Regions from separate parts of the Nonomuraea sp. NPDC052116 genome, predicted to be linked through region 1. Evidence: predicted binding sites of a transcription regulator. Region 1 holds the regulator's gene; the other holds the start of a gene.
The links. Region 1 encodes HrcA, which represses chaperone genes, less so after heat shock. Its sites were predicted from a motif close to TTGGCACTCTCNNNNNGAGAGTGCCAA; they were not measured.
Positions count from the first base shown of each region.

Region 2: a site for HrcA is predicted at 2,237-2,263, ahead of AB0L65_RS29010 (DNA starvation/stationary phase protection protein). Genes of this name have one in related genera too.

Region 1 covers NZ_JBFAWA010000002.1:223,714-228,119, reverse strand. The annotation lists gene AB0L65_RS03945 (DUF3097 domain-containing protein) at 1-222, opposite strand, end outside; gene AB0L65_RS03940 (hypothetical protein) at 240-1,040, opposite strand; gene hrcA (heat-inducible transcriptional repressor HrcA) at 1,199-2,212, shown strand; gene dnaJ (molecular chaperone DnaJ) at 2,224-3,363, shown strand; gene AB0L65_RS03925 (16S rRNA (uracil(1498)-N(3))-methyltransferase) at 3,365-4,090, shown strand; gene AB0L65_RS03920 (hypothetical protein) at 4,097-4,406, opposite strand, start outside.
Region 2 covers NZ_JBFAWA010000016.1:91,517-95,922, reverse strand. The annotation lists gene AB0L65_RS29020 (TetR/AcrR family transcriptional regulator) at 1-359, shown strand, start outside; gene AB0L65_RS29015 (alkaline phosphatase PhoX) at 415-1,437, opposite strand; gene AB0L65_RS29010 (DNA starvation/stationary phase protection protein) at 1,697-2,164, opposite strand; gene AB0L65_RS29005 (MerR family transcriptional regulator) at 2,273-3,175, shown strand; gene AB0L65_RS29000 (VIT domain-containing protein) at 3,172-4,406, shown strand, end outside.

The DNA.
Region 1 (4,406 bases):
GGGCTTGCCCTCCAGCAGGAACGCGGCGGGCGCGAGCGGGAACAGCCGGCGCTTGCCGAACCGGTCTTCGAGCGTGACGGCCTCCTTGTCACAGGCCACCACCGCGCCGCAGAAGCCGCTGTCGGCGTCCTCCACGACGAGGTCCAGCTCGGCCGCCACTTTCGGGATCTTGCCCTTGCCCGGCCGCCGCCAATTCCCCGCCAGCACATCGCCCTCGTACACACGGGGACCGTAGCAAATCACCCGCCGACCGCAAGGCGCTTGCGCGCGCCGCTGCGGCGGACCAGCACGATGATGGTGCCGGCGATGGCGATGAGCAGTCCCGCCCCGGGGATCAGGATGAGCGCCATGACCCCGCCGGCGATGCCGCCCGCGGCCGCGGTCAGCTCGCGGCCCACGCCGTACCGCACGTCGGCCTGCTCCTGGGTGGTGCAGGACAGCTGGTAGTCGCCCCTGGTGGGCGCGTTGATCACGAGGATCTGCTCCCACTTGACGGACCCGGACGTGACCGTCTGCGTGCCGGTGGTCTTGGCGAGCCTGGCTCCGTTGGTGATCTGGCACTCGTAGTGGACGGCGGTGTCGCTGGATAGGTAGACGGCGGGTTTGTTCGCCGGGTCGATCGGCACCGTCACGGTTTCGCCGGACGCGAACGTCCTGGTGGGGGCTATGTTGCTGACGCTGCTGACGATGCCCGTGGCGAACAGGACGACGCCTGCGATGGTGCAGACCACGGCGATGCCCCAGACGAGCCCGATCCACCAAAGTCGCGGTTTGATGGCTTTCGAGTCGATTCGTGCGGGGAATTGGGGTTGTTGGCCGTACTGTCCGTACTGAGGAGGTGGGCCGTATTGGGGCAGCGGGCCGTACTGAGGCGGAGGCCCGTACTGCGGCGGCGGCCCGTACTGGGGCGGTGGCTGGCCGTAGCCGGGCTGAGACCCGGGCTGAGGGCCGTAGCCGGGCTGGGACCCGGGCTGGGGGCCGTAACCCGGCTGGGAGCCGGGCTGGGGCCCATACGGCGGAGGCGGGGAGTTGTCGCTCATGTCGGCAAGTGTGGTACTTGCCCCTTGTAAGAAGCTAGGAGCCTGGTTGCGACCTTGTGTTATCGCACCTTGTGGATGAGAGCCGTACACTTGGCACTCAGGAATGCAGAGTGCTAGATGGTTGCGTTCCCTGGATGTCAGAGGCAGGAGGTGAGCACGTGCTCGACGATCGGAAGCTGGCGGTGCTCCGCGCCATTGTCGAAGACTACGTGTCCACCAACGAACCGGTGGGCTCCAAGGCGCTCGCCGAGCGCCACAACCTGAAAGTCTCCCCGGCGACGGTCAGGAACGACATGGCCGCGCTGGAGGAGGAGGGCTACATCACCCAACCCCACACCAGCGCCGGCCGCGTGCCGACCGACAAGGGCTATCGGCTGTTCGTCGACCGGCTCTCGCAGGTCAAGCCCCTGTCCGGGGCCGAGCGCAGGGCCATCGAGACGTTCCTGGCCGGTGCGGTCGACCTCGACGACGTGGTCACCCGCACGGTCCGGCTGCTCGCGCAGCTGACCAGGCAGGTGGCGGTGGTGCAATACCCGACGCTGACGCGTTCGACGGTCAGGCACGTCGAGCTGGTGCCGCTGAACGACCGGCGGGTCATGCTCGTGCTGATCACCAACACCGGCCGCGTCGAGCAGCGCGTCATCGAGCTGCCCGAGGTGGTGGAGGACACCCGCATCGCCCACCTGCGCGCGGTCCTCAACGCCTGCCTCGACGGCTGCGGCCTGAGCAACGTGCCCGAGCTGGTCGCCGACCTGCCCGAGCGGCTCCCTCTCGAAGACCGCCCGGTGGTGGCGACGATCCTGTCGGTGCTGCTGGAGACGCTGGTCGAGCGGCACGACGAGAAGATCGTGTTCGCCGGCGCGGCCAACCTCGCGGGCGCCGACTTCTCGATCGGCCTGCGCGACGTGCTCGAGGCGCTGGAGGAGCAGGTCGTGCTCATGAGGCTGCTCGGCGAGACATCCGCAGACACACCGTCCGCGCTCACCGTGCGCATCGGCTCCGAAAACCCCTATCTGCGGGGGACATCCATAGTCGCGACCGGATACGGTTCAGGCGACAACCAACTGGCCCGGCTCGGGGTGTTGGGGCCCACGAGGATGGACTACCCAGTGACGATGGGAGCCGTGCGCGCGGTGGCACGCTACGTCAGCCAGATCCTGGCTGCATCATAAGAGGTCGATAAGTGGCAAACAGCGACTATTACGCCACCCTCGGGGTGCGCCGTGACGCCAGTCAGGACGAGATCAAGAAGGCTTATCGCCGACTTGCCCGCGAGCTGCATCCCGACGTGAACCCCGATCCTGAGACCCAGGAGCGGTTCAAGGAGATCACGCAGGCCTACGAGGTGCTGTCCGACCCGAACAAGCGCCAGATGTACGACCTGGGTGGCGACCCCTTCGGCGGCGCCGGAGCAGGCGCGGGCGCCGGCGGCTTCGGAGCGGGCTTCCCCTTCAGCGACATCATGGACGCGTTCTTCGGCACCGCGGCCGGCGCCAGGGGGCCGCGCTCGCGTGCCCGCAGGGGACGCAACGCCACCATCCGGGTCGAGCTCGACCTGCGCGAGACGGCGTTCGGCACCACGCGTGAGCTGGTCGTCGACACGGCCGTGCTCTGCGAGGTCTGCCACGGGGCCGGCACGGCGGCCGGCACCCACCCCGACACCTGCGACATGTGCAACGGGCGCGGCGAGATCTCCCAGGTCACCCGCTCGTTCCTGGGCCAGGTCATGACCTCGCGGCCGTGCCCGCAGTGCGGCGGTTTCGGCACCATCATCCGCCACCCCTGCCAGGAGTGCTCCGGCGACGGCCGGGTGCGCACCCGCCGTACGATCAAGGTCCGCATCCCCGCGGGCGTCGAGGACGGCACCCACATCCAGCTCGCCGGCGAGGGTGAGGTCGGCCCCGGCGGCGGCCCGCCCGGAGACCTGTTCCTCGAGATCGTCGAGCGTGCCCACGAGATCTTCGAGCGGCGCGGCGACGACCTCCACTGCACCGTGCAGATCCCGATGACGGCGGCCGCGCTCGGCACCATCCTGGCGGTCGAGACGCTCGACGGCTCGGAGGAGGTCGACGTCCGCCCCGGCACGCAGTCGGGCCAGGTCATCACCATGTTCGGGCGGGGCGTGCAGCGGCTCAACGAGTCCGGCCGCGGCGACCTGCTGATCCACGTCAACGTCGAGACCCCGACCCGCCTCGAGCCCGCGCAGGAGGAGCTGCTGCGCGAGCTGGCCAAGCAGCGGGGCGAGGAGCGGCCGCCGGGCAAGTTCGCGCCCGGTCAGCAGGGCTTCTTCTCGCGGCTGCGCGACGCCTTCAACGGCAGGTGACGTGACCGTCCCGGTGTTCCTGTCGCAGGAGCTGGACGGCCCCGAGCTGACGCTCGGCGGCCCGGAGGGGCGCCACGCGGCCTCCGTGCGGCGCCTGCGGGCCGGTGAGCGGATCGATCTGACGGACGGCGCCGGCGCGGTCGCCGAGTGCGTCGTACGCGAGGTCCTCAAGGACGCGCTGAGGCTCGACGTCCTGCGCCGCTACGAGGTCGAGCCGCCGCGGCCGCGGCTGGTCGTCGTCCAGGGGCTGCCCAAGGGCGACCGGGGCGAGCTGGCCGTCGAGATGATGACCGAGGCGGGCGTGGACGTCATCGTGCCCTGGGCCGCCTCGCGCAGCATCACCCAGTGGAAGGGCGACAAGGTCGCCAAGGGGCTGCACAAGTGGCGCTCGACGGCTCGTGAGGCGGGCAAGCAGGCCCGCAGGTTCCACCTTCCCGAGGTGACGGAGCCCGCCACCACCGCGCAGGTCGACAAACTGCTGGCTGGCGCGGCGCTGGGGCTGGTGCTGCACGAGGAGGCGGCCGAGCCGCTGTCCGGCGTGGCGCTGCCCGCGTCGGGCGACATCGTGGTGGTCGTGGGGCCCGAAGGGGGCGTCTCGGACGACGAACTGGCCGGGTTCCGGGCGGCAGGGGCGGTGTCCGTGCTGCTGGGGCCCACGGTGCTGCGTACGTCCACGGCAGGGGTGGCGGCGGCCTCGGTGCTGCTCACGCGTACCGGACGCTGGTAGGGCCTTTCAGGGCGTCGTGTGAGAGGCGTCCACCAACGGGCTGGTCACGTCGGTCGGACTGTCGGTGATGTCGTCGGGCGGGCACTCGTCGGCCGGGCACGTCGTGGGCTGCAGGGTCTCCTCCACCGATGACGACGGCGTCGGGGTCGGCGAGACCGTGGGGCAGTCGGACGGCGGCTCGGCCTGCTCGGCCAGGGGCGACGGGCACTCGGTCGTCGTGGGAGTGGGGGTCGGCGAGGGCCTGGTGGTCGATTCGGCCCTCTTCGTGGGCCGGGGCGTCGGGCTCTTGGAGGGGATCTCGGGGATCCCCACCGGG
Region 2 (4,406 bases), on a different contig from region 1:
CCCGGCTGGCCGCCGTCACCCCGGAGGTGCCGCTGGAGGCGCTGGTGGGGCAGGTCGTGGACGAGAGCGTCAGGTTCAAGAGCGCGTCACCGGCGTACTGGTCGCTCCTGTACGGGTCGGCGACGGGCGACCAGCTGGCCTCGGCCTCGCAGCGGCTGCACGACGACATCGCCCGGCAGGTCGCGGCCATGCTCCGCCGCCGCTCCCCCGGCCTGGCGGAGGAGCGCGCCGCGCTCATGGGGACGATGGCGGTGGCCATGGTGAAGGCGGTGATGCCGCTGGTCACCACCGCCACGCCGGAGCGCGGCGCGGAGCTGGTGGCGGAGCTGAAGCTGGCTCTGGTGCGCTATCTGGGCTGAGGGCGGACCGAAGCCCGCCCGGGTGCGCCATCCGAGCTGAGCGCGGGCCTCGCGCTCAGCCGCGGAAGGGGCCCGACACCTCGAAGGTGTGGCCCTCGGTGCGGCCGCGCCGGGCCGAGAAGTAGAGCCGATCGCCCTCCGGCGAGAACGCCAGCCCGGTCAGCTCCGCCCCGGCGTGCCCCTCCAGCCTGAGGAACGGCGTGACCGCGCGGTCGGGGGTGATGACGTCGACCTCCGTCGTCTCCCTGGCCACGTACAGGTCGCCGGAGGGGGCGGCGGTGATGGCGCGCACGCCCTCGCACAGCCGCTCGAGCGCGGAGGTCTGGGCGTCGTAGGCCCACAGGCCCGTGTCGCCCTTGGTCGTGAAGTAGCACACCCCGCCCGCGTAGTGGCAGCCGTCGCCGCCGTCGAAGTGGCGGGCGCCCTCGACCTGGTGGCGGGCCTCGGTGCGCAGCGCCGCCGGCGAGGGCACGACCTGCCAGTGGCCCGAGGAGCACAGCACCTCCAGCGTGCCCTCCGTCAGGTCGCCCCAGTCGCTCGGCCGGAACCGGTAGAAGCAGCCGTCGGGCTCGTCCTCGGTCATGTAGACGACGCGCCGCTCGGGGTCGCAGGCCGCGGCCTCGTGCTTGAAGCGGCCCATGGCCAGGCGGGGGCGGGCGGCGCGGGCGCCGTACGGGTCGCACTCGAAGACGCGGCCGCGGTGGCCCAGCTCGCACGACAGCCAGGTGTGCCACGGTGTGGCGCCGCCCGCGCAGTTGAGGTCGGTGCCCGACAGGATGCGGTAGGCGTCGCCGACGGTGCCGTCGGCGCGGAAGCGCAGCGCCGACGCGCCGCCGAGCAGGGGCAGCTCGGAGTTAGACACGTAGATCCAGCCGGCGCCGTCGGGGAAGCAGGCGCCGCCGTCGGGGGCCGCGTGCCAGGTCAGCCCGGCGACCTTGTGGCCCGAGCGGGCCACCACCCTGCCGGTGAAGCCTGAGGGCAGCGCGAGGCCGTCGGCGCCCGGCAGGCCGAGCGGTCCGTACGGGCTGATGCCGCCCCGCAAGAGCGGGCCCGTGCGGAGGAGAGTCTTGTGGGACATCGTGGGGCCTCCCTCTAGGTGCCACGCTAGTCGACCGCACCGACATGAATGGCAGGGACTCGCGACATCAAACTCTGCGCAAACCCCGAACTCCCACTGCGCGATCATCCGGCCAACACGCGTCGGCGGGCCGCCGGCCAGGGGTCGCGGCCCCGTCGGCGGCCCTGTCGGCGGGCCTGTCGGCGGCCCCACCGGCGGGCATGTCGGCGGGCATGCCAAAGCCCGGGCTCCCGTTCGGGCTCCCGGGCTTTCCGGCAGGTCAGGCCTGGGCCTGGAACATCCAGTGCTGCTTGTCGATGTCCTGCGCCACCGCGATGAGCAGATCCTGGGTGACCGGGTCGGGCTCGTCGGTGGCCCGGACGCGCTCGTGCATCCGCTTGCTGACACCGTCCAGCAGGTCGGTGATCGTCGCCACGACCTTGCCGTCCTCGATCCAGCCGGACTCCGGCTGCTGGAGCTTCGTGGACCTGGCGACCGTGGTGGAACGCCCGTCCGGGTTGATCCCGACGGCGACGGCGCGTTCGGCGATGGTGTCCATGTGGGACCTGGCGAGGTCGGTGAGCTCGTCGAGCTGGAGGTGGATCGGGCGGAAGTGAGGGCCGATGAGGTTCCAGTGCGACTGCTTGGCGACCAGCGAGAGGTCGATGAGATCGACCAGGGCGCCCTGCAGGGCCCGCGCGACGGTGTCCTTGGCCTCTCCCGAGAGTGGGCCGGTGATCATGGCCATGTCCTGTTCCTCCCCATCGATAGGAGTTTTCCCTATTTAGAACGACAGGGCGGCGGTCATTCTTCCGCGTCGTTGACAGTGTAACAATGACAGTGTCATTGTGGAGGTATGAGCGACGCCTCCGCCTCCACCGGGCCCGTCGGTTGGACCATCGGCGAGCTGGCCGAGCGCGCGGCACTGGCGCTGCGCGCCAGCTCGGACGGCACATCCGCCGGCAACGGCCGGGTCCGCGATGTGCCCGGCGAGCGGCTGATCAGGTGGTATACGACGATCGGACTGGTGGACCCGCCGCTGACCAGGCGCGGCCGCATCGCCCAGTACGGGCGGCGGCACCTGCTGCAACTCGTGGCCGTGAAACGGCTGCAGGCCGCCGGGCACTCGATCGCCCAGATCCAGGCGGCCCTGGCGGGCGCCACGGACCGCATGCTGGAGACCGCCGCGGGTGCGGACGCTCCCCCCGTGACCGGTGCCATGCGCGACCGGGTGGGCCCTGGCTCGAGCGAGGCACCCGACGGCGCGCACCCGGCAGCCGACGCCCGCCCGGGCAGTGGCGCGGCCGAGCGCGGGGTGCCTGAGCGCGGCGCGACCGAGCAGGAAGCGGCCGAGCCCGGAGCGACGGGGGCCGGTGACGATGTGCGAGCCGGTGACGATGTGCGGGCCCGGGGTGACGCGGCGCCCGGCACGGCCGAAGCCGCGCGTGATCGGCAGGGCCGCGATCGGGAGTCGGTGCGGGGGCGGTTCTGGGCCGAGCGGCCGGGGAAGGGCAGCGTGCGGGCTCCAGAGGCGGCCCGTCAGCCGACCGGGCCCCGCAGCAGCCCGAGCGCGCCCGGTACACCGGACGGCATGCCCGAGAACCGGCCGGGTGGGGCGGTTGTCGTGGGGGTCAGGTTGGGGGACAGGGTGCGGCTGGTGCTGGACGCCGGCCGGGTCCCGTCCGAGGAGGACGTTCAGGCGGTGCTGGCGGCAGCGAGGCCGTTGCTCGCGGTGCTCGAAGAAAGGGAGCTGATATGAAGATCACTTCGCTGGAGCCCGCACGGTGCCTGCCGGTGCCGGACGCCGGGTTCGGTGCGCTGCGGACCGAGCGCGGCAACCTGCCGCTCGAGAGCGTGGACGTGAACGCCGATATCTCCGGCCTCATCGCCGGGGTCGAGGTGACGCAGGGGTTCAGGAATCCGTTCGACGTCACCCTGGAGGCCACGTACGTCTTCCCGCTGCCCGACCGGGCGGCCGTCACCGGGTTCCGGATGGAGGCCGACGACCGGGTCATCGAGGGTGTGCTGAAGGAGCGCGCCCAGGCCAGGGCCGACTACGACCAGGCGTTGCGGGAGGGCAGGCGGGCGGCGATCGCCGAGGAGGACCGGCCCGACGTGTTCACGATCCGGGTCGGCAACATCCTGCCCGGCGAGCGCGTCTCGGTCCGGCTGACCATGAGCCAGCCCCTGCCGTACGAGGACGGGGCGGCCACGTTCCGCTTCCCGCTGGTCGTGGCCCCGCGCTACATCCCGGGCAACCCCGTCGACGGCCCATCCGCGGGCGACGGCGTCGCGCCCGACACCGACGCGGTGCCGGACGCGTCCAGGATCAGCCCGCCCGTCCTGCTGCCCGGCTTCCCCGACCCGGTCCGCCTGTCGCTGAGCGCGACCGTGGACGCGGCCGGGCTGGAGCTGCGCGAGCTGGCCTCCAGCCTGCACGTGGTGGAGGAGGAGGGCCACACGGTCCGCCTGCGCCCCGGCGAGCGGCTCGACCGCGACTTCATCCTGCGGCTGTCGTTCGACGCGTCCACGTCCCTGCAGCTCGACAGCGGGTCCGATCAAGGGGGCACCTTCGCGCTCACTGTCGTGCCTCCGCCGCTCCAGTCCACGCGCCCGCCGCGCGACCTGGTGCTGGTGCTCGACCGTTCGGGCAGCATGGGCGGCTGGAAGATGGTCGCCGCCAGGCGGGCCGCCGCCCGCATCGTCGACACGCTGACGGCCCAGGACAGGTTCGCGGTGCTGACGTTCGACTCGGTGGTGGAGGAGGCGTTCGAGGGCCTGGTGGAGGCCTCCGACCGCAACCGCTACCGCGCCGTCGAGCACCTCGCGCGGGTGGACGCCCGCGGCGGCACCGAACTGCTGGAGCCGCTGCGCCGGGCCGTCGCCCTGCTGGACGGCCGCGACGAACGCGAACGGGTCGTGGTCCTGGTCACCGACGGCCAGGTGGGCAACGAGGACCAGATCCTGGAGCAGGCGGGCGGCGCCCTGTC